Regions from separate parts of the Shewanella japonica genome, predicted to be linked through region 2. Evidence: predicted binding sites of a transcription regulator. Region 2 holds the regulator's gene; each other region holds the start of a gene.

Region 1 (10,139 bases), 1.9 Mb from region 2:
CCAATTTGCGCTTTGATACCGTCATTAAAAGCATGCTTAATCGGTTGTACTTCGCTTACGGTATCTGCCAATTCGATAATATCGCGGTGACAGGCACGTCCAGTAATAATCACATGCTGCATTGGTGGACGATTATTCAGCGCCTCTATCACACGGGCTAAATCGATATACTTATATGTCACCATATAAGTTAGCTCATCTAATAACACTAGGTTTATCGATTCATCTTTAAGTAACTTCTCGGCATCTTGCCAAGCAGACTCCGCAGCAGCCACGTCTTTTTCACGATCTTGGGTTTCCCAAGTAAATCCTGTGCCCATGACATAGAATTCAACCCCAACTTTTTCAAGTAGATTACGCTCTCCGCACTCCCATCCACCTTTAATGAATTGCACAACGGCCGCCTTTTGTCCATGACCAACACAACGTGTCACAGCACCAAAACCAGACGTTGATTTACCTTTACCATTGCCCGTAAGCACTAATAAAATGCCCTTTTCATCTTGAGCTGCAGCAATTTTTGCATCGACACCTTCTTTGAGTTTTTGCTGGCGAGCTTTATGACGTTGCGCCTTAGTATCAGCATGATTAACCTCTGTTGATTCAATGCTGTTATTGGTGACATTTTCAGACTTTTCCATTAAAGACTTCCTGTTAATTTATCCATATCAAGATGTGTTTCTAACACATCCGTTAATCTTTCTAATTGTTGCTCTCGAATTTGATTAATATCCAACGACTCAGCAGATGAAAGTCCTGCCCAGCGTAAAATCAGTTGGCAAGCATCGGGGTTGTCAAATAACCCGTGCATATAGCATCCCAGTATCTGATTATCATGACTTACTTGTCCGTCAAAACGAAGCGAAGGTAATCCTGTTTGTTCATCCTCTTCGTTATTACCGATATTCTTATTAGCAACGCTATTAACGCTGGTATTAGCGCTGGTATTAGCTTGTTCATAAAAAATTTCTATAGGTTGATTCAGGTTAGCCTCAGCCAATAAGTGACTTTCACCACAATGAATTTCATAACCTGACACCGCTACCTTATAGTCATCAAGCTGTAAGTAACCGCTTACTTTGGTAAGTAATTTTTCATTCGTGAGTGTGGTGTTTAATGCTAACAAGCCTAAACCTTTGCTTGAGCCGGCTTCGTCTTCAATGCCTAATGGGTCATCAATGTGATGGCCTAACATCTGATATCCGCCACAGATACCAATGACTTTACCGCCATACCGTAAGTGCTTATTAACCAGCTTGTCCCAGCCTTGCTCACGCATGAAAGCTAAATCGGCGCGCACATTTTTGCTGCCTGGCATGATAATTAAGTCGGCGGCAGGCGGCAGTGATTTCGCTTGGTTTTGTTGACTTATATAATGAAAATCAATCTGTGGATGTAAGCGAAGCGGGTCAAAATCAGTGTGATTACTGATCCTGGGAAACACAAATACAAGCACAGTGATTTTTTGCTGATGCTCGATAACGTCACTCGTTTTTAAAGGGCTATCAATCAAGGCATCTTCTGCATCAAGGTGTAAATCATGTAAGTAAGGTAATACCCCTAATACTGGCTTATTAGTATAACTTTCAAGCCAGTCAATTCCCGACTGCAACAAACTAATGTCGCCTCTAAATCGGTTAATAACAAAGCCTTTCACTCTGGATTGCTCAGATAAACTTAACAGCGCTAAAGTGCCTACAAGGTGTGCAAAAACGCCGCCCTTGTCGATATCTGCAATAATAATGACAGGGCAATCAACGGCTTCAGCAAAGCCCATATTAGCAATATCACCCTCACGTAAATTAATCTCTGCTGGGCTACCAGCACCTTCAACGATGACCATGTCATATTGATGCGTTAATCGCTCAAATGATTGCAAAACAGCATTCATCGCTGTTGCTTTATAATGGCGACTTTCTGGGCCAAAAAACGTTTTGGCCTCTAATGAAGTCAGTGCTTTACCATGAATGATGATTTGCGCTCCCGTATCAGAGCTTGGCTTTAACAGTACAGGATTAAAGTCAGTATGTGGTTCAAGCTGACATGCAATCGCTTGCAATGCTTGAGCTCGACCTATCTCGCCGCCGTCTTCTGTGACTGCACTATTTAACGCCATATTTTGGGGTTTAAATGGCGCAACCTGCGTGCCTTTTCTGGCAAATAAGCGACATAAGCCTGCCACTAAGGTGCTCTTACCTGCATCAGATGTGGTGCCTTGCACCATTAAGGTTAACGCTTTACCCGCTTGATAAGAATGGGGCTTACTCAACAGATGTAGTATTTCCGAATCATCAGTATCAGCTTGAGTCACATCTTGGGGGGCAGTGTTCATATGGCGTTGCTGCTGGCTTTCGGGCTTTTCTTGATTGCTCATTAACGCCAATCATCCTTCAAATTTGGGTTATGTAAGTAAGTGATGACATGATGTCATTTCAACATTGACGCATTATTTTATTGAGATGGGAATGCCCGCGACCACTAGGCTAACCTTATCAGCTTGCGCAGCAATAGCTTGATTAAGCCAACCAGCCTCATCAGCAAAACGACGAGTTAACTCCCCTAACGGAACAATCCCTGACCCCACTTCATTACTGATAAAAATCACCTGCCCTTTTAATGACGGTAAACAAGCTAGCAAAGCTTGCTTTTGCTGTTGCCATAAGTCATCCACACCATTACGGTGCGTTTCTTCACTAGCAATTAAGTGATTAGATAAATATAAGGTGAGGCAATCGACTAATATTACGCAATCATCAGCGTGGTAGTTTTGCAATGTTGAGGCTAATGCCATTGGTGTTTCAATTAATTGCCATGGCAGATTGGAGTCAACTCTATCTTGCTGATGTTTGGCTATTCTGGCCGTCATTTCATCATCTAAAGCTGTGGCAGTAGCAACGTAAACACAACGAAAACCTTGCTCAGCATACTGCTTTGCAATAGACTCACCGTATCGACTTTTCCCTGAACGGGCTCCGCCTAAAACTAGATGGATCATGTTGATAAACCTATGGTTAAAATAATGCAGTAGCAGACAATTTCGCTAACTTGCTGCGCAGCCCCTAACGTGTCGCCAGTGTAACCACCAATTTGACGATTAAATCCCCATACCAGTAATTGTCTTGTGGCCACTAACGCTAATAATAGAACAAACGCCAATACACCGTTTAAACAAGCCAGCACGACAAAGCCGCTTAAACATAAAATCAATAAATCATTAATGTGCTGATATTGAGCCAAAGGCTTTGACTTACTGCCGTCATCTTCGGTGACATATTGCTCCGAAAAAATCATGCTTGCTGCAACAACTCGACTTAAAGGATGCGCTACAATCAGTGCAATTGCTGCTTTAAGTGGGCTGTATAGGGCAATTTCAACCAATAGTTGCCATTTTAACAATAAGGTTAACCCGATGGCTAAAGTGCCATAAGTCCCTATTCTAGAGTCTTTCATAATGCGTAGCTTATCAGCGACTTTCCAGCCGCCACCAAAGCCGTCAGCCGTATCAGCAAGGCCATCTTCATGAAAGCCTCCTGTCATTAATACGCTGGCGATAATCGCCAAGATCACTGCAACACCGTTAGGCAGCACTAATTGGCTTAACCAAAACACGCTCGCACTCATTGCGCCAACCAGTAACCCCACCACACCAAAATAACGACTGGCTTTATTTAACTTTTCACTGTCAAATTCAACCCAATTAGGTATAGGAATACGAGTAAAAAAACTCACCGCAATGAGCAATAGGTTAAGCTGTTTTTTCAACCAACTGGCACGATTTACAGAGCCTGATTGCAACGACATTCATCATCCTTTGTTAGTTAAGTGTAATCTTGACTTAGCTAGCGTTGCTTCATTAACTGAGCACAGGCAAAGCCATAACTTAAACCACATTACTGACACCAGCTTTGTCAAAACTGGCCATATCATTGTAAAAATTGACCGCCGCTTGAATCATAGGTAATGACAACGCAGCGCCTGTGCCTTCACCCAAACGTAAACCCAGCGACAATAAAGGTTTAGCATCTAACGCTTGTAGCATTTTTGGGTGGCCTTGCTCATCGGATTGATGGGCAAAAATAAGGTAGTCTCTAGCACTTGGGTGTAATGCCACCGCAACTAACGCTGCCGCCGTTGCGATAAAGCCGTCTATCACCACCAGCATTTTCTTTTCTGATGCCGCTAAAATTGCGCCAGTCATTTGCACAATTTCAAAGCCACCTAAGCAAGCCAGTACATTTACAGGATCATGAATTTTGTCGCGGTGAAGATTCATTGCAACCGTTAATAACTCACGTTTAAGTGCAAAGGACTCATCATCAATGCCAGTCCCACGTCCAACACACTCTTTGACATCTAATTTTAGCATCGCAGCCATTATTGCTGCCGCTGAAGATGTATTACCAATCCCCATTTCCCCTAATGCAATAAGATTGCAGCCAGAATCAAAATGTCGCTGCACTAGGTCATTGGCAAAACTAAAACCATCTTTTACTGCGAGTAAATCCATTGCTTGTTTTTGATGAATAGCCTGAGTACCGGCTCCTAGCCTATGATCAGTCACTTTAGGGTGGTCGCTAGGGGTTAACATACCGCAATCAATGACTTCCAGATTCAATCCCATTTGACGACAAAACACATTAATCGCCGCACCGCCACTCGCAAAATTGTTCACCATTTGCTGAGTCACTGCACTAGGCGCAATCGACACCCCGTGATTTGCGATGCCGTGATCACCTGCAAAGACCAACATTGCTGGCTGATTAATGGCTAACTTTTGGCGGTTATTAAATGGTTCAGTTAACTGTACTTGCGCTATTTGCTTTGCCAACGACTCAAGTGAGCCTAATGCCCCTAGCGGTTTGGTTTTTTGGTTTATTTTATGTTGGATCTGTTCATCATTAAGATGATTAACGGGATCAACTGCGAACATACTTCATACTCCCAAATGCGCCTAGCGGCGGTGACGTAACACAAATAAGAAAAACACACTACCAATTGCCGCAGTAATTATACCGACAGGCAATTCTTGGTTGGACAACAAACAACGAGCTAATACATCAATCCACACCATAAATAAGCCCCCTACAAACACTGTTGTAAAAATAGGTTGCTGGCCAGGAAAGAGTAACCTTACAGTATGAGGGATCATCAAGCCTACAAAGCCGATACCACCACAACTGGCGACTAATGTTGCTGTAATCAGCGAGCACAGAATCAGCATATATAGCCTTAATCTGGCGACATTGACCCCTAGTGAGTGGGCAGTTTCATCCCCAGCTTGTATCGCAATCACTTGACGCTTGAACGCCAGAATAATTATCACGCTTGAGCACACTACAACAGCTGGGATAATCAAACCTGACCAACTGGCTTTGGCAAAACTTCCAAGGCTCCAGAACAAAACAGACGCCGCTGCTTGAGGGCTTGAGAAATACAGCACTAAGCTAGTTAATGCGCCAAACATAAAAGAGGTAGCGACCCCTGAGAGCAGCATTCTTTCCACCTGACTTGCTCTGCCAAAACCCGATAACGACAGCACTAATAGCACTGAAAAAAGCGCACCGATAAATGCCCCGACAGGAAGACTTAATGATGACCAAGACCACCACGCATCATGACTAAATAACCCTGACCGGTAAATCGCGCCAGCCCATAAGCTATCGGACTTTGAAAGCCATTGCTGCACTAAGCCTTGAGTGCCGAAAAAACTCAACACCAACACAGCGCCAAAAGAGGCACCAGAACTTATACCAAATAAATAGGGATCAGCTAATGGGTTTCTCGTAACAGTTTGCAACACGCTGCCAGCCAAAGCTAAGCCGGCACCAGCAATAAACGCCAATATAATCCGTGGCATACGCAACTCAAACACAATACGTTCAGTTATTGCCGTTACGCCATCAGTGCTTGCAGAAGCGCCCAACATGGGTTCTGTAAAAAGTAAAAAAACTTGTCCGAAACTAATATTTGCTGCACCAAAACTGGCTGCTGCAATTGGGGTAATTAAGGTCATCAATGCTGTCAATGCCAATAAGCATTTATGGCGAAGGGAATAAGTCGCAAACATTAAATCCCCTCCTTGTTATCTTGTTGCCGTGTTTGATGATGGGGATGCTCATCTTGATAACCGTAAAAATAGGTAATCAATGGCTTACCATGTTGGGGATGGCGATTAACTTGGCAGCAAACACCAAACACATCGCCGATAATCTGCTCGGTTAACACTTGATCTGGTAACCCTTGAGCTATACACGCGCCCTGATTTAACAATAACAACCTATCACACACTGCGCTGGCTAAGTTCAGATCGTGAATTGACGCTATAACACTGATCCCCAACTGGCGCACCAATTCTAAAATTTGGATCTGATAACGAATATCTAAATGATTAGTTGGCTCATCAAGGATTAACAACTGCGGTTTTTGTACAATAGCTCTGGCAATAAGTGCACGCTGCTTTTCGCCTCCAGAAAGCTGTTCATATTGTTGGCTTGCTTTTAACGCCAAACCGACTTTATCTAGCGCTTTCATCACATTATGTTTATCAGCTTGAGTATCTGTTTCAAATAGCCCTTTATGAGGCGTTAATCCCATTGCCACGATTTGTTCACAGCTCATTGCAAAATAATGCGGAGTCTCTTGTTGAACGACAGCAACTTTTGTCGCTAAATGCTTTTGGCTGATGCGGCTAATATCTTCACCAAACAAGGTGATCTGGCCTCTATCTGGTGAGATATAACGATACAAGCAGCGCAATAAACTGGACTTGCCTGCGCCATTTGGACCAATCAGTCCCAGCATTTCACCTTGTTGCAGTGAAAAGCTGACATTGGAAAGAATCGCCTGTTGTTGCACTGACCAATAAAGTCGAGTCACCTTAAGCGCCTCACCCATTGAGCCATCTCGTTGCTGCTGATTTTGAGTCATGAAGCCGTCGCCAGAAAAGCAGACTTAATACGTAAAGCACACACACTGACGCGTTGAGCATCTAATGCGACGTGACCTGACAAGCAATGACCTAATCTAGCTAGGTTCTGACACATAAGCGCAATACAATCTAATGCAGCGCCATGTATTACAGTGGTATAAAACATGAATTCTCCGCCTGAGTCACCCGCTCAGGTTGATTAAAGGCACTGGATAGTGAATAAATGCAGTGCGTAAAAGGCTGTGAACCATCATAAAAAAGCTAGGTATCTGACTTAGTTATTTGTAAAAAATAACATTACAGTTGCGGGTACAGTTCATGCTAATCAATCTGACCTTAAGTCAAGTTGAACCATGATTCCCTATTCATCCGTTAGTATGACAAAACAGATTAACTTTATTTATACTTAAACGATAGCGACAATAATCCATCTGCGATCGCGACCTATTTTATGCTTTCTTACAGATTTAGATAACACGTAAAAAAGTATGTAAAGATTGTACGCTAAATTAAGGGCTTGTTCAGCAAAAACGCGCTGATGTGCCCCCTATTATTGACTCTATGCAGACCAATGAAGTTGAAACTTAGGCTCGCTGCTTTCATCTGCCCAAAAAACTGAAATAGAAACCGTCGCGGCGTAATCAATGGATAAGGTGTTATATATGCCTTGGCATTGTTCAAGACCAAGCACCAAAGCAATAATGGTGCGTATGACACCACCATGAGTGACAATAATAGCCAACGGTTCAGGGGTATTTGTTGCTAACTCAGAACGATTTACGTTAAGCTCAGGGCTGTTACCTTTAAGCTCAGGGCTGTTCGCCACCTGACGTAATTGCTGACACACCTTGTTAAAACCAGATGCGACACGCGTTTCAAATTCACTCATCGACTCTGCATTCGGTGGTGTATGTTGCCAAGGATTGTCCCAGTATTGATTAATCTTATCGCCAAACTGTTCGTATAAAGAATCAAATGACACCCCATCCCAGTCACCAAAATCAATTTCGGCCAACTCAGGCATCAACTGCACCGCAGGTAATGGCGTGTTGACTGACTGATGAGCCTCATCATTCATTTCACTTAAGGCAGTGTTAGCAGTATTTAACTCAGTAAATAACCCATGAGTAAAATGCTGGCAGCGTTGTAAAGGTGAGCTTATCAAGCTTACTTTCGGAAAATGAGGCACAAAATCAATCTGCTTAATACGATTTAGCATCGTAGCCGCACCGAGTTCGCTCAAATTAACATCCGTTTTTCCACGCAATATATTGCCGCCTTCACATTGTCCGTGTCGCAGTAATACTATCTTAGCGTGTGATAATCTAGTCACTCTAGGCTCCCTTTTTATACATCCCTGCACGTTTACCGTTCACAAAACCTGTTATCTGCACCAAGTTCAGCATTATTCATCATACTGGACTGACTTAGTGCATTCTGACACTTGCTCTTGGAAACAAACTTCACGTATTATGGACGTCTATACGTTTAAATGTCCAAACAAATATTAATGCTGAATACTTTTACGAAGCGAGTTTGACTTAGGCCGCCTTTTATATAGTGCAAAACAAGGTATGCTAATTTCTCAAGTTTCGAATATTCACATAATAAGAAATAGCTAATAGCAACTGCTAGCATAGCAATAAAGGTACTCAAATATGGCGAAGTCGACTTCCTACAGTCAGGTTCTTGAACAACTTACCAATACGCTAAAAGAGCGTATCGTGATCCTCGATGGTGCCATGGGGACAATGATCCAAGACTATAAATTGGAAGAAGAAGATTACCGTGGCGAGCGCTTCAAAGACTGGCATTGCGATGTGAAAGGCAATAATGACATGCTGGTATTAAGCCAGCCTCAGATTATTAAAGATATTCACACTAAGTACATGTTAGCGGGCGCTGACATTATCGAAACCAACACCTTTAACGCCACAACTATTGCGATGGCTGATTACGACATGCAAAGCTTGTCGGCTGAAATCAACCTCGAAGGCGCTAGAGTTGCCCGCGCCGCCGCTGACGAAGTAGAAGCACAAACAGGCATTAAACGTTATGTTGCAGGTGTTCTCGGGCCAACCAACCGTACTTGTTCGATTAGCCCAGATGTGAATGATCCCAGTTTTCGTAATGTCAGTTTCGATGAGCTTGTTGATGCCTATGTCGAATCCACCACTGCATTAATTGAAGGTGGCGCAGATATCATTATGGTAGAAACCATCTTTGATACTCTCAATGCCAAAGCCGCCCTATTTGCCATTGAAACCGTGTTTGATACTTTAGGCGATCGCCTGCCAGTAATGATATCAGGCACGATTACCGATGCCTCAGGCCGGACATTAACCGGACAAACCACTGAAGGTTTTTATAACTCACTGCGCCACATCAAACCGATTTCTATTGGCCTTAACTGTGCATTAGGCCCTAAAGAGTTACGTCCATACGTAGAAGAATTATCTCGCATTGCAGAATGTCATGTCTCAGCGCATCCCAACGCCGGCCTGCCGAACGAATTTGGCGGTTACGATGAAACGCCAGAAGAGATGGCCGAGGTTATTATCGACTGGGCAGCAGAAGGCATGCTGAATATTGTTGGCGGTTGTTGTGGTAGCACACCAGCACATATCAGCGCGATTCGTGATGCCGTTATCACCCATGCACCTCGCACTATCCCTGACATCCCTGTTGCGTGTCGTTTATCTGGGCTTGAACCGTTAACCATCGATGGTGACTCATTATTTGTTAACGTTGGCGAGCGCGCGAACGTCACAGGCTCTGCTAAATTCTTACGTTTAATTAAAGAAGAAAAGTTTGAAGAAGCCTTAGATGTAGTACGCGAGCAAGTTGAAAACGGCGCGCAAATCATCGACGTCAACATGGATGAAGGCATGCTTGATGGCGCAGAGTCGATGAAAAAGTTCTTAAACTTAATCGCCTCAGAGCCAGACATTTCTCGTGTGCCTATTATGATTGACTCATCTAAATGGGATGTCATTGAAGCAGGCCTTAAATGCGTACAAGGCAAATCCATTGTTAACTCAATTTCAATGAAAGAAGGCGAAGAAGCCTTTATCAAACAAGCCACCTTAGTGAAACGCTATGGCGCTGCTGCTATTGTCATGGCCTTTGATGAAGACGGCCAGGCCGATACCCGAGCCCGTAAAACTGAAATTTGTACGCGTGCTTATCGTGTATTAGTTGATGTGGTTGG
Region 2 (10,139 bases):
GGCTTCAAGCTCACGATTAAGTGCTGTTGAAGATCGTTGGAATAAATCAATCCAAGCTTCACCGATATTACCGACTCCCAACAGCAGCACGCCAATACGCATGCGTGGACCTGCGCAGCGGCGATGTACTTTTTGAGTGAGTAAGCTCACCTGAGATTTTGGCACTAAGGTCACTAAGCTTAAATCATCTTGATAAAGCGGTTTTGCATCGCGACTTAGTAAGCGAGCAAAACTGCGACGATAGTGCTCGGCATCAGCGCTAACCAAGGCGACTAATCCAAGTTCATCGCTCACATGAATATCACTGACATTAAGCGCTTGGGCGTGTAATTCAAGTAAGGTGTGCACTTGCTTTTGATTTTCAACAGTAAAAGCAAGTTCAACTTTATGGTGGGCAGATGTCCAATGAGCTAAAGGAAGGATCCCCTGTTGCGCTAATAATTCAATCAGGTTTTCTGTTGGTGATTGCAGCTTAATTTTAAACAGTACGACCTCATTTAAACTCGTTACAACCGGCGCACTTGCCGAAGAGCTTTGCGGCGCAATCAAGGTAAAATCAGTATGAGATGCATAGCTAGAACGAACAGCCAAACTGACATTGGTATCAAATAAAGGTTGTAATGTCCTGCTGTGAAGGACAGGAGAACCTAAATGAGCCAATCTATCCGCTTCCGCTAATGACATACTATTGAGTAACTTGGCATCATTGATTTTATTAGGGTCTGCATTAAACACCCCTTCAACATCAGTCCAAATAGTTACTCGTTCTATATCTGCTAAGCTCGCAATTAAGGTTGCGCTGTAATCAGAGCCATTTCGTCCAAGTAACAGAGTATCACCTTGCTGGTTAGCGCAAATAAAACCAGTAATGACTAATCGCTCATTGGGGTGCGCTTCAAGCAGTGCTTGCACTTTTTCACGTGATTGCGCTAATCGAATATTAGGAACTAAGCCTTCGTCAGCAACGAGAATTGAACAAGCATCAACATTGATTGCAGCAACGCCTGATTCACGTAAAAGCGCAGCCATTAAGCGCGCAGACCAACGTTCACCAAAGCTGAGCACTTGGTTTAATTCGAATTCATTGCGCTGTTCAAGTGATAACAGGCTGATGAGTTGCGCCTTATCCGTTGATAGACGCTCACGTAAATCTCGGGCTTGTTCGTTAGAGAGCAGCTGCTCAATTAAGTTTTGCTGGTAGCTGATGAGAACTTGTAATTCTTCTTGCCATAATTCGCCCGTTTCCCGAAGCGACAACAGCTTGTATAAAAAGTTAGTGCTTTTTCCCGCAGCTGACACGACGACAAGATCGTCGCAGTTTCCATGAGTCAACAAAATATGGGCGACACGGCGATAACAATCTGCATCAGCAAGACTTGAACCACCAAACTTATGTAAATGACTGCGGGTCATTTTGTACTCCTTAAACCACTAAACTTTTGTGCAAAACGCTGACTGACACGGAACTATAATGCGGCAACTGCTGCGAGCCCGGCATTGATGTCATTCACTAAATCTTCTGCGTCTTCAATCCCGACAGATAGTCTCAGTAATGTATCTTTAATACCAGCTTCATAACGTGCTTCAGGCACCATTGCTCTGTGGGTCATTGTTGCTGGGACGGCAACTAAGCTTTCCACCCCGCCTAAGCTTTCAGCAACACTGAAAATCGATAATGCATTTAAAAAGGCAACCACTTCCGCTTCGCCACCTTTAAGCTCAAAACTTAACATAGCACCAAAGCCTTTTTGCTGTTTGGCAGCAATATCGTGACCTGGATGGTCTTTTAAACCGGGATAGTACACTTTTTCAACGACATCACTAGATTGCAGCACGTCAATCACACGCTGAGCATTAGTTTGATGCTCACGGATCCGCACGGCTAAAGTTCTAATACCACGCAGTGTTAAGTAACTGTCAAATGCAGAACCTGTTAGCCCTAAGGTATTTGACCACCAATGTAATAGCTCACCAAGCTCTGCATCTTTAGCGACAACGGCGCCGCCAACAACATCACTGTGGCCATTAATGTATTTAGTCGTTGAGTGCATCACGATATCAGCACCAAGTTCTAATGGCTGCTGTAAAATTGGAGATAAAAAAGTATTGTCGACTACAACAAGTGCATCAACAGCATGGCTAGCTTCAACGATGGCTTTAATATCCACAACCCGCAAAAGTGGGTTCGAAGGTGTTTCTAACCAGACCATTTTAGGCTTTTGCGCTATCGCTTCAGTGAGTGCTTTCTCGTCAGTTTGATCAACAACCAATAATTTAAACTGGCCTTTGTTGGCAAGATTTGTGAACAGTCGGTAACTACCACCATAACAGTCATGCGGTACCACGATTAAGTCATCAGGCCCAAGTAAACTGGTCACTAAGGTAATCGCGGCCATTCCTGTACAAGTTACAATCCCTGTCGCGCCATTTTCTAGTTTAGCGATTGCCTCTCCTAGTACACAACGAGTCGGATTACCTGAGCGGCTATAGTCGAATTCCCTAGGGTTGGTGTGTCCATCAAATGAATAATTTGTTGAAAGGTAAATCGGCGGGACTACCGCGCCATACTGAGTATCAGATTCGATACCTTGGCGAACTGCTAATGTAGCTGCGCGATGTTTTTTCATTGTAAGCTCCTCAAGATTGACACACTATAGAGTACACACCGTAGAGATGTCTAGATGGCTAAATGTACCTAAGCAAAGTTAGATCGTCAACACATATTAGACGTTTAGACGTCTAAACATAAAGAAATCTATTTGCATTCGTTATAGAATAGCAGCAATAATTTGACTGTAATAAATAAGCAGTTAAAATCTGCCACGAATCTATCGTATAAAGGTGAGTTAATGACTGAATGGAATGGCGACTATATCAGCCCATATGCCGAACATGGCAAAAAAAACGAACAAGTTAAAAAAATTACGGTATCCATTCCGTTAAAAGTGCTTAAAGTACTAACTGATGAACGTACTCGTCGTCAGGTGAATAACTTGCGCCATGCCACTAACAGTGAACTATTATGTGAAGCATTTTTGCACGCATATACTGGTCAACCACTCCCTAACGATGAAGATTTATCTAAAGAAGGCCCAGATAGCATTCCAAGTGAGGCTAAAGCTCTCATGGATAAAATGGGCATCGAGTGGGAAGATTTAGACGAATAATCACTATTGAGCTTACTTTTATGTAAGCTCAATTTTATTCTGCATTTCTATTCGCATAAAATTTGTCGTACCAAATTTGCACCGACCTTAATTAAGTCAACGAGCACAGAATGGCATTTATCGATCCGCAAACCTTGATGCTTGCATCGGTTATCATATTTCTGGGCGCACTAACTCAGGGGCTAATAGGTTTTGGCTTAGCTGTGGTCGCCAGTCCACTGCTTTACATTATTGACCCTCAACTTGTTCCTGTTCCAGTTATTGCATGTGGATTTTCCATTGCATTAATAACGTTATTGCGAGAGCGAACCCCGCTCAAGTTTAATGGCTTACAATACGCCTTGCTCGGTCGAGTCCCTGGTGGTTTTCTTGGTGCTGGATTATTAATTTTTGCCCCACAAGCAGTATTAGGGCTAGCGATAGCCTTTATTGTGGCTGCTGCAGTCATTCTTAGCATCTATAAAATTACCGCACCAGTAAATAAGATCACTTTGTTTATAGCAGGGGTTTTATCAGGAGTATTTGGCAATATCGCTGCAATTGGTGGCCCACCTCTAGCAATATTACTTGCCGGAAAAGACGCACCACAGTTTCGTGCAGCCTTATCTATATTTTTTGTCTTTAGTTCTATGATTGCGATGTTAATACTCATTGTGGCGGGACTCGTTGAGCTAAAACATGTTTGGCTTTCATTGATGTTATTGCCGTCGGTGTTTTTGGGTAGCCTAGTGGCAGGAAAGCTAACCAATAAAGTCGACAAAGAAAAAACCAGAATGGCAACATTAGTGCTGTGTGGTCTGAGTGCTATCGTGCTAACAATTAAGTCAACGTTAGCTTTATCTATCAGTTAATCACGCCATAATTAAAGTCGCTGACGATCTGCTAAGTCAGCACTCAAAAGTGGTAAGAGGTTTGTAATACTGCCCCTACGGCGTCATCTTCACCATAGCTACCACTCATGTCTAACTTAAATGCTTGCCCAATCGCAAAACCTGTACCAAATGAATATATATCAACACTGTTGTCTTTTAAGTCATGTCGATAACCCATTCTCAACGAGAGCCAATCAGTGGCTTTTAGCTCACCGCCTACACGCCAATACTGCACAGGATCAAACTCTTTAAATCGGGTTTGGTCGACTAAATCAATATCTGTGGTCAAGGTTACCGATGACCAATCGTAGGCAGCGCCTGCGGTAATTAATGGTTCCACTTGGTAGTGAAACTCTCGTCCTTGCGCTTCAACCGTTTTGACGGTTTGACTGAATAAGTTTCTGGCAGATAGCCCAATAGTTAATTTTTCAATAGGTTCAAATGCGACACCAACGTCCAAATTAAAGAGATTTTCATCGTTACGATATTTGTCGTCATCAAAATCATCAGCGTCGAAATTGTTAGCATTAACTGAGTAATGGTAAGTATCAATTCGTTGAAACTTCGGTGAAACCCCTACCCTGACAGGCATATTTACAATCGACAAAGGAAAGCTGAGTGCCACACCAAAATCAGTCACACTACCAGCTAGCACGACGCCTTGAGAATCTAGGTCAGTGATTTCAGTTGGCGGGTTATTAGGGTCAAGCACGTTCAAAGTATCAATGTCTGACTGGGCAATATCGGCCACACCCACTGCGTCAATATAACTTTTATAAAAAACCGCCATCGGCATACGTCGATTTGGTATCACCAAAGCTGCACCAATTCCTGCTGATACATTCGCCACATTGCCTTTGAGTGATTCTAAATCTAACACTAAGTCGTCTCGAAAGGCTTCAACCTCGGCGGAGTCACCGTTATTGATTGCCGTTTCAAGGCCATCATAAGAGTCCTGTAACGAATCAAACTTATCAATCATATTATCGCTATCAGAACCTTCCGCGCCAACTGTTGGCAGTAATAAAGAAAATGCTTGGGTCTTGTTGATTTCATCATTGGTATAGGTGTTATGTGGAGTAAGAATGGCCAATAAAGCAGGATTAATGAAACTAGCGCCAACTCGATTAGAGACAGCAACACCAGTACCGCCCATACTGTCGCTGCGAGCTTCAAAATAAAGCCCGCTAGCTTGCACATTGTTGGCAAGCAAGAGTAAACAGAAAGGTAGCGCTAGTCTTGATAGCATCCAAGTTTTCCTATTTTTATTGTTTAATAAAGATAGTAGAAATAATCAAAAAAGGATGTCATATCAGCAAACTAAATTTTCATTTTTACCTTGTTTCAACTAACTGCATTGACTAAATTTTTATAAATCAGGCAGATAAGATTTGAAACCTTCATGGGTAAACTGTATAAATTTTTTCAGGCGCTCAGGTTGAAATTTGTCCTTGTGATAAAGCACATAAAACGGTGTATCGGGTATTTGCCAATCAGTAAATACTTCGACTAATTTCTCAGTTTGTATCTCTTGATGGCAATATAAATATGGCAACCTGACGATACCATTACCAGCTAATGCGCTAATCTTCATTGCTCGGCCATTTTTACACCGAAACTTACCTTTAATCGCAACATCAATATGCTCTTTCACAGCTCCCTGTTGACTAAAACGCCAATGATTAATCGAACCAACGATACAAGCATACTTATTGAGTTGGCTCGGATGTGTCGGCTGTCCAAATCTTTCAAGGTAGGCAGGTGACGCCAAGGTACAGTTTTTAATATCAATAAGCTTTCGTGCTATTAATCCTGAATCCGATAAATCCCCCATTCTAAATACCACATCAAAATGATCTTCAATTAAGTCGACTCGTTGGCTACTGAAATCGAGATCTATAGTGATATCGGGATATAGTTGGATAAAGTCATTCACTAAGGGAACGATAATGTCTTCCCCTAAAAAACCACCCACACAATTGATATAAATATTACCTGATAATTTTTCCGCACTATCTACTGTGGTGGCCACAGCTTGCTCAATTTGATGTAATGCTTGCTGGCATTGCTGTAAAAACATCGCGCCTTGATCTGTCAAGCGCTGCGTCCTGGTGGTGCGAATAATCAAACTGACACCTAGAAATGTTTCTAAACTCAATAATTGTTTAGATAAGTGCGAGCGTGAACAGCCCAATACTTCCGCAGCTTGAGTAAAGTTACCTTGTTCTGCAATCACCACAAAAGCACGGATATCCACTAAATTTATTTCTGTATTCATTTAACTCTCAATATCCATTTGCAGATAAGATGGTATCAGTTCTGCAGTAACCACCGCCTATATACGTCAATGAGTCATCGCTAGCGCTGGCTCATTAGAAGTCATACGTAAACAATTATGTTCTTTATCGATTATATATCAACAATAAATCGCGCTCTATAATTCTCTCATTAACAAAGAGAGGTCGAAATCATGAAAGAACTTATCGTAATTACTGGTGCATCTTCAGGTATTGGTGCAGCAATGGCCAAAGCATTCAGCGCTAAGGGACATCCATTACTATTATTGGCTCGCCGTCTTGAACCCATGCAGGCATTGCAACTTGAAAATAGCTTAGCAATTAGCGTTGATGTGACAGATACTGAAGCGATGAAAGCAGCCATTACTGAAGCTGAAACACAATACGGCCCTGTTGGCTGTTTAATCAATAACGCTGGTGTGATGTTACTAGGTCAAGCAGATGTGCAAGATCCACAAGAATGGAGCAAGATGCTCAACATCAACGTAATGGGCGTACTGAATGGTATTCATGCTGTTTTAGCCAGTATGAAAGCCCGTAAAACAGGTACTATCATCAACGTAAGTTCAATTGCTGGCCGTAAAACCTTTCCAAATCATGCGGCTTATTGTGCAACTAAATTTGCTGTACATGCATTAACGGAAAATATCCGTGAAGAAGTTGCTATGGACGATGTTCGCATGGTGACCATTGCACCAGGAGCGGTAGAAACTGAATTATTAAGCCACACAACAGATCAAGCGATTAAAGATGGCTACGCAGACTGGAAAGAAGACATGGGCGGCGTAGTCGCACCAGAAGTCATTGCTGAAACGGCTGTATTTGCCTACGAAATGCCACAAAGCGTTTGTGTTCGTGAAATCGCGCTTGCCGCAACACGTCAGCAACCATAAGAGCTTACCGACAACATCAATAGACACATTGATCAATGTGCACTGTAACTAAAACAGTGCACACTTTCTGCTGTATCCTTCTCCATATTTACTTTTATGCAACCACCAAATATCACTTTAGAGATAGTTAAATATTAAAAGTGTGATCTAAAACCTGCCTTCAAAAGCGATTGCAAGCATTAAACAATACTCCCCCTCTTAACAAAAAGAAAAATACCATTATTTATCAATAACAAACAATATACACCTCAAAGCATTAGATTTTTATCAATTATATTTTTATCAATTAGATTTTTTAATTTACTTGATCGAACTCAACAATTCCTTTTTTGACAACTGTTAAATTTAATAACAAGCCAGATACATAAATATCCAAGCCCATTAACTCAGTACAAGGTAAGACAAAGGAAATGATGATGAAAACAATAAATAAAATACTCGTATGCGTCACCCTCGCTTTATGTTTTGGAGCACAAGTTCAAGCTGCTGATGGAGGTAATCCTAAAAAAGGCAAACACCTCTATAAAAAAGAGTGCAAGGCTTGTCATGGCGTAGGCGATGAAGGTGGAGAGATAACCCCAATGAGCAAAACAATGAGCCAATGGGACCGTTTTTTTAAGCGTAATAAACACAAAGCAAAAGCTGAAGTATTCAATGCCTTGGATGAACAAGAACTATTAGATATCCAACAGTTCCTATATGACCATGCAGCGGATTCAGACCAACCACAAACCTGTGGTTAGGTAACCCAGTTATACTATAAAACACTTTTAATTCAATAAATTAATGAAAGGTGGGAATTTTCTCAGGGCTTAATGCTGCCTAAATTCAGCAAAACAGAGGATTTCCAACATCAATCGAAGGCAGTTTATGTAAGAGCTGCTCATTCGAAAGGAGAGATGTTATGCGTACTCTAATTTCACTATTAGTTGCTAATGCTTTGATGTTATCAGCAAGCGCTTATGCTAATGATGTTGATATACAAAGAGATAGCCTTAATAAAACCGATGCACAAAAAATAGCAGAGCTTAAACAACAGCTTGTCGATATCAATGATGAACTTGATGATATCAACAACCGAGTCGATAAAAATGAGCGTCACACAGCATTAGATAGAATAGAAATCACTGGCGACTTTAGAACTAAAGTTCATTCACTTCACTACCAAGATGTCACTTGGAACCCTGCCATTAATGTCGACTTTAACGATTTTGGTGCCAAGGCGATGTCCGGCGAGTTTGGAATGCCCGATGATGCTAACTCACCATTGGCAAAAATGATGGCGGCTAACCCCAACTTAGCGACGGCTTTTCAAAATGGACAGCTTCAAGGCAACTTGCCTTACGTATTGTCGCCCAAGTCCGTACAAGATATTGATAACGACCTATATTACACCACTCGTTTAAGACTGAACCTTAAAGCCAAAGTATGGGACAACGTCAGCTTTGCTGGTCGTCTGAGTATGTTTAAGAACTGGGGAGATTCAACAGGAGTACAAGTGTTTGACTCTTGGCGGTCGTTTACTATGGATGGCACCAATAGCGGCAACCCAAGCGGCGACTGGCTAAGAGTTGAACGCGCCTATTTTGATTGGAAAAATATTAATGGTTCACCACTGTATTTATCCATAGGACGTCGACCTTCAACTTATGGCCCACCAACCCAGTACCGGGAAAATGAAAAACGCGGCGGCACACCTTCTGGTCATTTAGTTAACTTTAATTTTGATGGCGCCACTATGGGTTATCACCTAAGTGATATCACTGGTGTTGAAGGCCAAGTGGTTCGCTTTTGTTACGGTCAAGGATTCGAATCCCAATGGGGAAATGGCGAAATGTTTGGCGATATCGTCACTAAAGACACTCACTTAGGTGGCTTTAATATTGATGTCGTTAACGACGGTAAAAACTTCCTTCAACTCACCTTGTTTGGCGCAAAAGATGTCAATGATGGCTTTAAAGGCACTATGGCTTTTCCAACTCAATTGGCTGAAATATTTGCCCCAACCATGTATCAAGACATGCAAAAGTTTGAGGACTTCAACTTCGTTACTCGAGTGCAGCCTAGTGATGTCATTGGCGATATGTTCTTAGGTGGCATTGGCTTCGCTCGCGAAGAAGATAATGACGTGAAGTGGTTCGTATCTGGAGGATGGACCCGCGCCGATGGTAATGGCAATGCTGGTATGTTTGGCGGCATGCTAACTGATGCTGTTTTTGAAGCTCAATTAAATGCAGATTCTAGTGAAATTATCATGATGCCTTCAGCCGCTGAAGAAAATGATGCCAAAGACGGCTACGGAATTTATGTCGGCGTACAAATCCCAGCACCTTACGGTAAAGTTGGCCTTGAATATAACTATGGTTCTGAATATTGGACTCCTTTCACCCAAGCTCAAGATGACCCTATTGGCAGCAAACTGGCTACCAGAGGACATGTGGCTGAAGCCTATTACATGTTTGATATCAATCCGAGAATGTTTATTAAACTCGCAGGGCTCTATTACGACTTTGAATATACAGGCAGCGGCACGCCTGTTGGCAAACCACAAAAAGTGGATGATGTTGTTGCAGGCACAGCCTACTCAATGCTGCCAGTCGTCGATACCGCTTACGACGTTAATGCATCTCTTACCGTTAATTTCTAATGCTATTAACTTCCCTCAGCGATCACTGAGGGTTGGAGTCCTATATGAAAACACTCTTAATCAGCTTAATTTCAGGTGGATTATGTTGCTTTAGCTTATTTGCCAGTGCTGCTAATCCACATAAAGACTATATAGAAGGGCCTTTTACTCAAGGCAGTGAAGTCACAAGTCAATGTATCGAATGTCATGAAGATCATGCTAAAGACGTGATGAAATCTTCTCATTGGACATGGGAGCTTGAGCAACAACTGCCAGGGCGCACC
Region 3 (10,139 bases), 1.7 Mb from region 2:
GACATCGATTTAGACCACAAGCTAACGCAAGAAGATATTGATGCGCTTGAAAAGCGTATGTTGGCATTAGCAAAAACAAATTATAGTGTTGTTAAGAAAGTTGTTTCTTGGCAAGAAGCTCGTGACACTTTTGAGTCACGTGGCGAAGAATACAAAATTGCAATTCTTGATGAAAATATTAGCAAGGATTCAACACCTGCTTTATATCACCATGAAGAATATACTGACATGTGTCGTGGTCCGCATGTGCCAAACATGAAATTCTGTCATCACTTTAAACTAATGAGTGTTGCAGGTGCATACTGGCGCGGTAACTCTGATAACAAGATGTTGCAGCGTGTTTATGGTACAGCTTGGGCAGACAAAAAAGCATTAAAAGTGCATTTGAACCGTCTTGAAGAAGCGGCAAAACGTGATCACCGTAAAATTGGTAAGCAACTTGATCTATACCATATGCAAGAAGAAGCACCAGGTATGGTGTTCTGGCATAACGACGGTTGGAGTTTATATTTAGAGCTTGAGAAGTTTATTCGTCAAAAGCTAGGCCAATATACTTACCAAGAAGTTAAAGGTCCGTTGATGATGGATCGTAACTTATGGGAACGTTCAGGCCACTGGGACAAATATGCTGACGCGATGTTTACCACAAACAGTGAAAATCGTGAGTATGCGATTAAACCAATGAACTGTCCTGGTCACGTTCAAATCTTTAATCAAGGACTAAAATCTTACCGCGACTTACCATTGAAAATGGCTGAGTTTGGTTGTTGTCATCGTAATGAACCATCTGGTTCACTTCACGGCTTAATGCGCGTACGTGGCTTTACCCAAGATGATGCGCATGTTTTCTGTACTGATGAGCAAGTTCAAGAGCAGGTAAGTGAATGTATCCAAATGGTTTACGATACTTATGGCAGCTTTGGCTTCAACAATATCGTTGTTAAATTATCGACACGCCCAGAAAAGCGTATCGGTGATGATGATATGTGGGATAGAGCAGAAGAGGCACTTAAGCAAGCTTTAGATGCAAATAACATTGAATTTGAAGTGTTACCAGGTGAAGGTGCATTCTACGGCCCGAAAATCGAATTTACATTACATGACTGCTTAGACCGTGCTTGGCAATGTGGTACAGTGCAATTAGATTACGCATTACCAGCGCGTCTTGGTGCAACTTACGTTGCTGAAGATAACACTCGCCAGACACCAGTTATGATCCATAGAGCTATTTTAGGGTCTCTTGAACGTTTCTTAGGTATTCTTATTGAAGAATATGCAGGTAAATTCCCAACATGGCTTGCACCTGTGCAAGTAATTGTTATGAATATTACTGATAAACAGTCTGATTATGTTGACGAAATTGTTAAAACTTTCAAAGAAAGTGGCATTCGTGCATCTAAAGACTTGAGGAATGAGAAAATAGGCTTTAAAATACGTGAACATACGCTTAAGCGTGTACCTTATTTATTGGTCGTAGGCGATCAAGAAATGGAAAATAAGGAAGTTGCGGTAAGAACACGTGACGGTATCGATTTAGGTAAGATGAAAATCAATGATTTCGCTGCCAAGATACAAGAACAAATTTCTAGCCGTAGTCTATTATTGTTGGAGGAATAGGTCATAAAGATCAAGAGAGCAGCAGGGCGACAGCCAGCCCCTAATCGTATTAACGATGAAATCACTGGCGTACCAGAAGTTCGTTTATCGGATATCAATGGTGAGGCAGTTGGAATCGTTAGTATTTCACAGGCACAGGAATTAGCTGACGAAGCAGGTGTAGACCTAGTTGAAATCAGCCCTAATGCTGAGCCACCTGTCTGTCGCATAATGGACTACGGTAAGTTCCTTTTTGATAAAGCGAAAGCGCAAAAGGAACAAAAGAAGAAGCAGAAACAGGTCCAGCTGAAGGAAATAAAATTCCGTCCTGGCACTGATGAAAACGACTATCAGGTAAAACTACGCAACCTGATTCGTTTTCTTGAAGATGGGGACAAAGCGAAAATTACGCTGCGTTTCCGTGGTCGCGAAATGGCACACCAAAGCCTAGGTATGGATCTTTTGAACCGTATCAAAGGTGATTTGGAAACATATGCTGTAGTTGAATCTTTCCCTAAAATGGAAGGTCGACAAGCAGTTATGGTCCTCGCACCTAAAAAGAAATAGTAGGGCAACCCACTAAAAAGTAGCAAAGTCCTTTTGAGGGTTTTGCTCGCCTTACGTTTTATTAATGTCCCAATGCGGAGTTTTAGCAATGCCTAAAATGAAAACAGATAAGGGTGTTCAAAAGCGCTTCAGAAAAACCGCTAATGGTTTCAAGCGTAAACAAGCACACTTACGTCATATTTTGACAAAGAAGAGCACTAAGCGTAAACGTCACTTACGTGCTAAATGTTTAGTTGCAAAGTCTGATGTGCCAGCAATCGCACGTCAACTACCATACGCTTAATTAAAGGAGATATGAACAATGCCTAGAGTTAAGCGTGGTGTAACCGCTCGTGCTCGTCACAAGAAAGTACTTAAATTAGCCAAAGGTTATTACGGAGCTCGCTCACGTACTTACCGCGTTGCTGTTCAAGCAGTAACTAAAGCTGGTCAATATGCTTACCGTGACCGTCGTCAGAAGAAACGTCAATTCCGTCAACTTTGGATTGCACGTATCAATGCGGCTTCTCGTCAAAATGGTCTTTCTTATAGCCGTTTCATTAATGGCCTTAAAAAAGCATCAATCGAAATCGATCGTAAGATTTTGGCTGACATCGCTGTATTCGACAAAGTAGTTTTCACTACTTTAGTTGAAAAAGCAAAAGAAGCTTTAGCTAAGTAATTAGCTATTATGCTTAAAGAAGGAGCCTTCGGGTTCCTTTTTTTATGCCCAAAATTCTTATAGGATAGTAAAAACACCGAATAAAATGTTGTGTTAATACTTTAGAGAATAGGTGTACTTACATGGAACAGTTACACACTGAACGATTGCAAATTAGTTTAATGACACTCAACGATGGCGACTTGTTGTTTGAGTTAGATCAAGACCCTGCTGTGATGCAATACATAAACGGTGGCAAAGTCACTTCAGCACAAGAAATAGAAGACATTTATATTCCGAGGTTAGCTAAATACATCAACCCAGAACGAGGTTGGGGACTTTGGAAAGTATCTCTTAAAGAGCATCCTAGTTCTTTTCTTGGTTGGATACTCATTCGACCTATGCATTTCTTCACCCTGTCTCCTTCATATTCTGATTTAGAAATTGGCTGGCGTTTTAAACAATCAACATGGGGAAGAGGAATAGCGACTGAAAGTGCAAAAGCTGTGATGGAGCATTTGCTTGCAACTCAGCAAAACATAAAGTATTTTTCCGCCATTGCAGATGAAGAAAACCTAGCTTCAATTAATATAATGAAAAAACTGGGTATGAAATATATTGAAAAACTGTCGCATCCTGATGTGGAAGGCGATGTAGACGTTGTTTTATATTCAAAAGACACAAAAAAAGCCAACTAAATAGTTGGCTTTTTTCTATAATAGCATGTCCCGTCCTGAGATAAGTTGACACTTTGGAGACTTATCTATGAAACCTTCAAGCGCAATCAGCGTTAAACGAACACAGCGTGATTACACATTAGGCTTTAAATTAGCCGTCGTCAGCCAAGTAGAAAAAGGCGAGCTAACCTATAAGCAAGCTCAAGAGCACTACGGTATCCAAGGTCGAAGCACCGTCCTTACATGGTTGAGAAAGCATGGTAGATTAGACTGGACACTCCCTACTGAGCACTCTCTTATGTCTAAAAGTAAAGAAACCCGCGCCCAGAAAATTAAACGATTAGAGAAGCAAGTTTCTAACCTAGAAATGAAAAATATGATTTATGGCGATATGGTTGAACTGTTAAAAAATGAATATGGTATCGATTTAGAAAAAAAGTACTTAGCCGAGCGCTCTGGATTGCCAAAGAAAAAGGCACGGTAAAGCTAGCGGCAGCGAGTCGGCAATTTAATTTATCAAGACAAGCGATTTACCAGTGGAAACAACGTGCTGAAACAAGAACCGAAAGGCTTAAACCCGTTGTGTCGATGGTGAAGTATTGGCGCCAGTTTATGCCAAGATTGGGGACACGTAAGCTCTACCAGCTCATCAAGCCACAGTTGGTTGAGCAAGGCATAAAACTCGGTCGGGATGGGCTATTTCAATACTTGAAACAGCGAGATATGTTGGTGAAGCCGAGAAAAAACTACACCAAAACAACGAATAGTCATCACTGGCTTAGAAAGCATCCTAATTTGCTTAAAGACAAGATTGTTGAACGAGTAGAAGAAGTGCTAGTTAGCGACATCACCTACGTGAAATCAGATGAAGGAACACATTACTTATCGCTGGTGACAGACGCATATTCTAGAAAAATAATGGGGTACGAGTTAAGTCATGAGATGAAAGCGAGCGATGTCGTCAAAGCGCTGGATATGACGGTAAAGAGTCGTCAAACAACAGGTCATATCATTCATCACTCAGACAGAGGGATGCAGTATTGCTCAGAGGAATACCAAATGGCATTAGCAGTGAACGGTATGACGCCATCAATGACGGATGGGTATGACTGCTACCAAAATGCACTGGCTGAGCGTGTGAATGGTATTTTAAAGCATGAGTTTTTGCTTTATCGCTGCCGAACGATGGAGGAGCTCAGGACCTTGGTCAAGGAATCGGTAGCAATTTACAATGAATTACGACCGCATCTTAGTTTAGGGATGAAAACCCCAAACGAGGTGCATGAAAAAGCCAGTAGGGAGTACCAACTGGCTTAACAAAAACCGTCAACCTATTTTAGGGCTAGACAGCAATTTATTTTTGAGCGTCTAAGAAACGTTCAGCATCTAACGCTGCCATACAACCAGAACCGGCCGATGTAATAGCTTGACGATAATGTTGATCCATAACGTCACCACAAGCATAAATACCTTCAATGCTTGTTTGCGTAGCATTTCCTTGCAGTCCACTATTTACAGTAATATAACCATGATTCATGGTTAATTGACCATCAAAAATACCGGTATTTGGACTATGACCAATAGCAATAAATACACCCGCAACGTCTAAATCTGAAATTGCACCATCTTTAGTGCTCTTCATCTTTAGACCCGTAACACCCATATTATCGCCAACAACTTCATCGAGAGTTTGATCTAAATGTAGAATAATGTTGCCACTCGCTACTTTATCCATTAATCGGTTGATTAAGATTTTTTCAGAGCGGAAACTATCTCTACGATGAATCAAATGAACTTCTGATGCGATATTACTTAAATATAGTGCTTCTTCAACGGCAGTATTACCACCACCTACAACGGCCACTTTTTGATTTCGATAAAAGAATCCGTCACAGGTTGCACAAGCAGAAACACCACGTCCCATGAATGCCTCTTCAGAAGGCAAACCTAGATATTTAGCAGACGCACCTGTTGCGATAATTAAGGCATCACAAGTGAATTCACCGTTGTCACCTTTTAATTTAAATGGGCGCTCACTGAAATCAACTTCGTTGATATGGTCGAAGATAATCTCTGTATCAAACTTCTCAGCATGCTGCTGCATTCTTTCCATTAATGCAGGGCCAGTAAGATCATTCGCGTCACCAGGCCAGTTTTCAACTTCGGTCGTTGTCGTAAGCTGTCCACCTTGTTGCATACCAGTGATCATAACTGGTTTTAAATTTGCGCGTGCAGCATAAACTGCAGCCGTGTAACCAGCAGGGCCAGAACCTAATATCAGTAGGTTAATATGACGTGCTTGACTCATTGTTGTATATCTCCGTATTCATATGCCTAAGCAATTTGAATGGATTGTAGGGAATTTAACGGGGCGGGTAAAGCGCAGTTCGGTCTAACTTATAGATTGCTTTAATCGACTATGTACACAAAAGACACCAAAGTGGTGCCTTTTTATACTTATTTTCAGCGCTTACTTGTTAAAACGAAATATGACAGCTCGGCAAGTCATTCTTTTCTAGATAATTTTGGTGGTATTCTTCAGCTATGTGGAAACGCTTTAATGGTACAATTTCTGTAACAATTTGACGGTTTCCCCATTTTCCACTGGCGATTAATTGTTGTTTTGCTGACTCAGCTATTTCTTTTTGTTGATCATCATGGAAAAAGATAGTGCTTCTATACTGTGTGCCAATATCTTCACCTTGTTGATTCAAGGTCGTCGGATTGTGATTTTGCCAAAAAACAGCGACTAAGGTTTCGTACGAGACGATGGTTTCGTCAAATTCAACTTGAACTACTTCGGCATGGCCAGTGTTACCCGCTTTAACTTCAGCATAAGTTTGGTATTGATCATTCCCGCCCATATAACCGCATTTGGCATCTAAAACACCTTCTACTTGTTTAAAGAAGTATTCGACGCCCCAAAAACAGCCTGCACCAAATGTTGCTAATGTCATAGTTATACCCATAAAGAAGTCTAGATGGCTAAAAGTATATTTGTTCACAGCAGGAATGCAAGCAAAGATTTACATTTTGTTAAATGACACTTAACGTTAGCGTTCATTGAATGTGTTAGAATCAACACGATTATGAAACCTATTCGTTTAAACGTCTTTCAAGGAGTCTTTGTGTTTCAGCAATTAATGGACGATCATGACTTTCTCGCTTTTACTTTGGCCAATATTGATAAGCCTTTAAAAAGCCAAGCATTCACATTATCAAATCAAACAACAGTCACAATCTTAGATAATGGTGTAATCAGCTTTAGCCCCGCATCTGGCTCTACAAAGGATGTGGTTTTATCATGTGCCATTCATGGTAATGAAACCGCGCCTATAGAAATATGTAACAAACTCATCAGTGATTTACTTACTTGTAAAATAGAAACGCTGCATCGTGTTTTATTCATTATTGGTAACCCTGATTCTATATTGACTCAAACACGCTTTGTTGAAGAGAACATGAACCGTTTGTTTTCAGGTGCTCATTCAGATGGAGAAGGGCTGATAAATAAAGAGCGAGTGAGAGCTAAAGCGCTAGAACAATACGTCAGTGATTTTTTCAATGACAATGATAACTCGCAGCGTATTCATTACGATTTGCACACTGCTATCAAGCCTTCAAAGCATGAAAAGTTTGCGATATATCCCTATAGACCAGGCAGAGCATTCAGTGCAAAACAAATAATGTTTTTAGCAGGCTGCGATGTAGATACGATTTTGTTTCATCACGAACCCACAACAACATTTAGTTATTTTTCATCAGAGCAATTTAAAGCTGATGCGTTTACCGTTGAGCTAGGTAAAGTTATGCCATTTGGTGAAAATGATATGCATAAATTTGCAAATACCCACAAAATGTTAGCGGCGCTAATTACTCAAATAGAACCAGAATTAGCAGTATTCGATAGCAATAAACTCAACCTGTATAAAGTATCACGTTCAATCAATAAGCATTTTGATGATTTTGCTTTTTCATTTTCTAAGACGACTGAAAACTTTACAGGCTTTGAGCAAGGCCAGACTTTAGCAATTGAAAATAATCAACAGATAAAGGTTATAGAGCCCTACGAAGCTATCGTTTTTCCAAATGAAAATGTACCTGTTGGGCAACGCACGGTATTATGTTTAGTACCAGCGCCCAATGAAGATATTCAATAACTTGTAAAGTTAGATATACAAATTTTTTGCAAGGTTATTTACCAACAAGAAAGCACATTAGTTGATAGTAAGTTTACGTTAACGTAATGTGCTTTCGCATATAATAAATTAAGCTTTATTTTATAAGGCCTCAGATAACAAGAGCATAATATGAGCAACGCACCGCTGAATAATGAAACAGTGCATCGTGTCAGCTTCTTAGACAAAGCGTCATTGCACATTCCTATTTTAAAAATTCTGCAAGCAGACGGTACCACATATGAAAATGCGGTGATGCCTGTCATTGATCAAGCACTAGCTGAACGTATTTACGACACTTGTGTATTTACCCGTGTTTTAGACGAACGTATGTTAAGTGCGCAGCGTCAAGGTCGGATTAGTTTTTACATGACCTGTACTGGTGAAGAAGCCTCAATTATTGGTAGTACAGCTGCGCTTGATGATGGCGACGTAATACTTGCCCAGTACCGTGAGCATGCTTCTTTACGCTATCGTGGTTTCACCACAGAGCAATTCATGAATCAAATGTTCAGTAATGAGAAAGATTTAGGCAAAGGACGTCAAATGCCAATTCATTACGGCAGTAATGAACTTAATTATCAAACCATTTCTTCACCTCTAGCGACGCAAATACCTCAAGCAACTGGTGTTGCTCATGCATTCAAGTTACAAGGTAAACGTAACGTAGCAATTTGCTATTTTGGTGAAGGTGCAGCTTCAGAAGGTGATTTTCATGCTGGCTTAAATATGGCCGCAGTGCTTAAGTCTCCGACTATCTTTTTCTGCCGTAACAATGGTTACGCCATTTCAACTCCAACTGAAGAGCAATTTGCTGGTAATGGTATTGCGAGTCGTGGTGTTGGTTATGGTATGCACACTATTAGAGTTGATGGTAATGACATGCTTGCAGTATTAGCTGCAACACAACAAGCTAGAGCTTATGCACTTGAACATAATGCACCAGTGTTGATTGAAGCGATGACATATCGTCTTGGTGCGCATTCATCATCGGATGATCCTTCAGGTTATCGCTCTAAAGAAGAAGAAGCCAAGTGGGAACAACATGATCCCGTAAAACGCTTTAAGCTTTGGATGATCAATAAAGATTGGCTAAACGAAAAAGACGACGCTGCTCAGTATGAACATTACCGAGAAGAAGTGTTAAACGCAGTAAAAGTCGCAGAGAAAGTGCCATTACCGCACCTTGACTCATTGATTACAGATGTATTGGATAAGCCAACGCCAGCCCTTGAAAAGCAATTGGCAGAGCTAAAACAACATATTAAGAAATATCCAAAGTCATATCCAAAAAGTGCAGGGAGAATTTAATCGTGGCTGAAATGAATATGTTACACGCCATCAACGATGCGTTATCAATCGCAATGACTGATGATGAGCGCATGGTAGTATTTGGCGAAGATGTTGGCCATTTTGGTGGTGTTTTCCGTGCAACTTCTGGTTTACAAGAAAAATTTGGTCGTGAACGTTGTTTCAATACACCGTTAACAGAACAAGGCATTGCAGGTTTTGCCAATGGTCTTGCCTCTAACGGCATGACAGCAGTTGCTGAAATTCAATTTGCTGATTACATTTTTCCAGCCTTTGATCAAATCGTGAATGAAACTGCAAAATTCAGATACCGCAGTGGTAATCAGTTTAATGTCGGTGGTTTAACCTTTAGAACACCTTACGGTGGTGGTATTGCAGGTGGTCATTATCATTCACAATCTCCTGAGGCTTACTTCACACAAACTCCAGGATTAAAGGTTGTAGTACCCCGTAATCCAGAACAAGCTAAAGGATTATTGTTAGCATCAATTCGCGATCCTAACCCTGTTATCTTTTTTGAACCTAAACGTTTGTATCGTGCATCTGTTGGCGAAGTACCTGCTGGTGATTTTGTTATCGAACTCGGTAAAGCCGAAGTCGTTAAAGTAGGTAGCGATATAACCTTATTAGGTTGGGGCGCTCAGATGGAAATTTTAGAAAAAGCGGCCAAAATGGCAGAAAAAGACGGTATTTCTTGTGAAATTGTCGATTTACGTACTTTGTCTCCATGGGATGTTGATACCGTAGCTGCATCGGTTAAGAAAACAGGAAGACTTCTGATTAACCACGAAGCACCTTTAACAGGTGGTTTTGCTGGTGAAATTGCTGCGCAAATCCAACAAGAATGTTTTTTACACCTAGAGTCGCCAATCAGTCGTGTTTGTGGTCTTGATACACCATATCCTTTGATTCTTGAAAAAGAATACATGCCTGATGAGCTAAAAACTTATGAAGCTATTAAAGCCTCAGTCAATTTTTAGGAGCAAGATATGATTAAAGATTTTATTTTGCCTGACATTGGCGAAGGTGTGGTTGAATGTGAGTTAGTTGATTGGATGGTCAAAGAAGGCGATGTTATCGTTGAAGATCAACCTATCGCTGACGTTATGACAGATAAAGCATTAGTACAAATTCCTGCACCACATGGTGGCGTTGTGACAAAGTTATACT

Evidence for each region. The regulator MetJ, encoded in region 2, represses methionine synthesis genes. The targets are predictions, from matches to a motif close to TAGACGTCTAGACGTCTA.
Region 1: metH (methionine synthase) is a predicted target of MetJ. The motif match lies at 8,402-8,419, and genes of this name have one in related genera.
Region 3: msrA (peptide-methionine (S)-S-oxide reductase MsrA) is a predicted target of MetJ. The motif match lies at 6,578-6,595, and genes of this name have one in related genera.

The regions. Positions count from the first base shown of each region.
Region 1 covers NZ_CP020472.1:3,845,178-3,855,316, forward strand. The annotation lists gene cobO (cob(I)yrinic acid a,c-diamide adenosyltransferase) at 1-641, opposite strand, end outside; gene SJ2017_RS16515 (cobyric acid synthase) at 641-2,224, opposite strand; gene cobU (bifunctional adenosylcobinamide kinase/adenosylcobinamide-phosphate guanylyltransferase) at 2,447-2,995, opposite strand; gene SJ2017_RS16525 (adenosylcobinamide-GDP ribazoletransferase) at 2,992-3,801, opposite strand; gene cobT (nicotinate-nucleotide--dimethylbenzimidazole phosphoribosyltransferase) at 3,881-4,930, opposite strand; gene SJ2017_RS16535 (FecCD family ABC transporter permease) at 4,952-6,067, opposite strand; gene SJ2017_RS16540 (ABC transporter ATP-binding protein) at 6,067-6,927, opposite strand; gene SJ2017_RS21515 (hypothetical protein) at 6,924-7,094, opposite strand; cobalamin riboswitch at 7,172-7,341, opposite strand; gene SJ2017_RS16545 (histidine phosphatase family protein) at 7,488-8,261, opposite strand; gene metH (methionine synthase) at 8,587-10,139, shown strand, end outside.
Region 2 covers NZ_CP020472.1:751,933-762,071, reverse strand. The annotation lists gene SJ2017_RS03300 (bifunctional aspartate kinase/homoserine dehydrogenase II) at 1-1,413, opposite strand, end outside; gene metB (cystathionine gamma-synthase) at 1,467-2,627, opposite strand; gene metJ (met regulon transcriptional regulator MetJ) at 2,850-3,167, shown strand; gene SJ2017_RS03285 (sulfite exporter TauE/SafE family protein) at 3,278-4,018, shown strand; gene SJ2017_RS03280 (conjugal transfer protein TraF) at 4,062-5,288, opposite strand; gene SJ2017_RS03275 (LysR family transcriptional regulator) at 5,409-6,317, opposite strand; gene SJ2017_RS03270 (SDR family oxidoreductase) at 6,510-7,229, shown strand; gene SJ2017_RS03265 (c-type cytochrome) at 7,643-7,972, shown strand; gene SJ2017_RS03260 (DUF3373 domain-containing protein) at 8,134-9,876, shown strand; gene SJ2017_RS03255 (tetrathionate reductase family octaheme c-type cytochrome) at 9,921-10,139, shown strand, end outside.
Region 3 covers NZ_CP020472.1:2,426,838-2,436,976, forward strand. The annotation lists gene thrS (threonine--tRNA ligase) at 1-1,617, shown strand, start outside; gene infC (translation initiation factor IF-3) at 1,621-2,163, shown strand; gene rpmI (50S ribosomal protein L35) at 2,252-2,446, shown strand; gene rplT (50S ribosomal protein L20) at 2,465-2,824, shown strand; gene SJ2017_RS10355 (GNAT family N-acetyltransferase) at 2,947-3,501, shown strand; one part of gene SJ2017_RS10360 (IS3 family transposase) at 3,569-3,920, shown strand; one part of gene SJ2017_RS10360 (IS3 family transposase) at 3,920-4,797, shown strand; gene trxB (thioredoxin-disulfide reductase) at 4,835-5,788, opposite strand; gene msrA (peptide-methionine (S)-S-oxide reductase MsrA) at 5,958-6,437, opposite strand; gene astE (succinylglutamate desuccinylase) at 6,609-7,640, shown strand; gene SJ2017_RS10380 (thiamine pyrophosphate-dependent dehydrogenase E1 component subunit alpha) at 7,791-8,969, shown strand; gene SJ2017_RS10385 (alpha-ketoacid dehydrogenase subunit beta) at 8,972-9,949, shown strand; gene SJ2017_RS10390 (dihydrolipoyllysine-residue acetyltransferase) at 9,959-10,139, shown strand, end outside.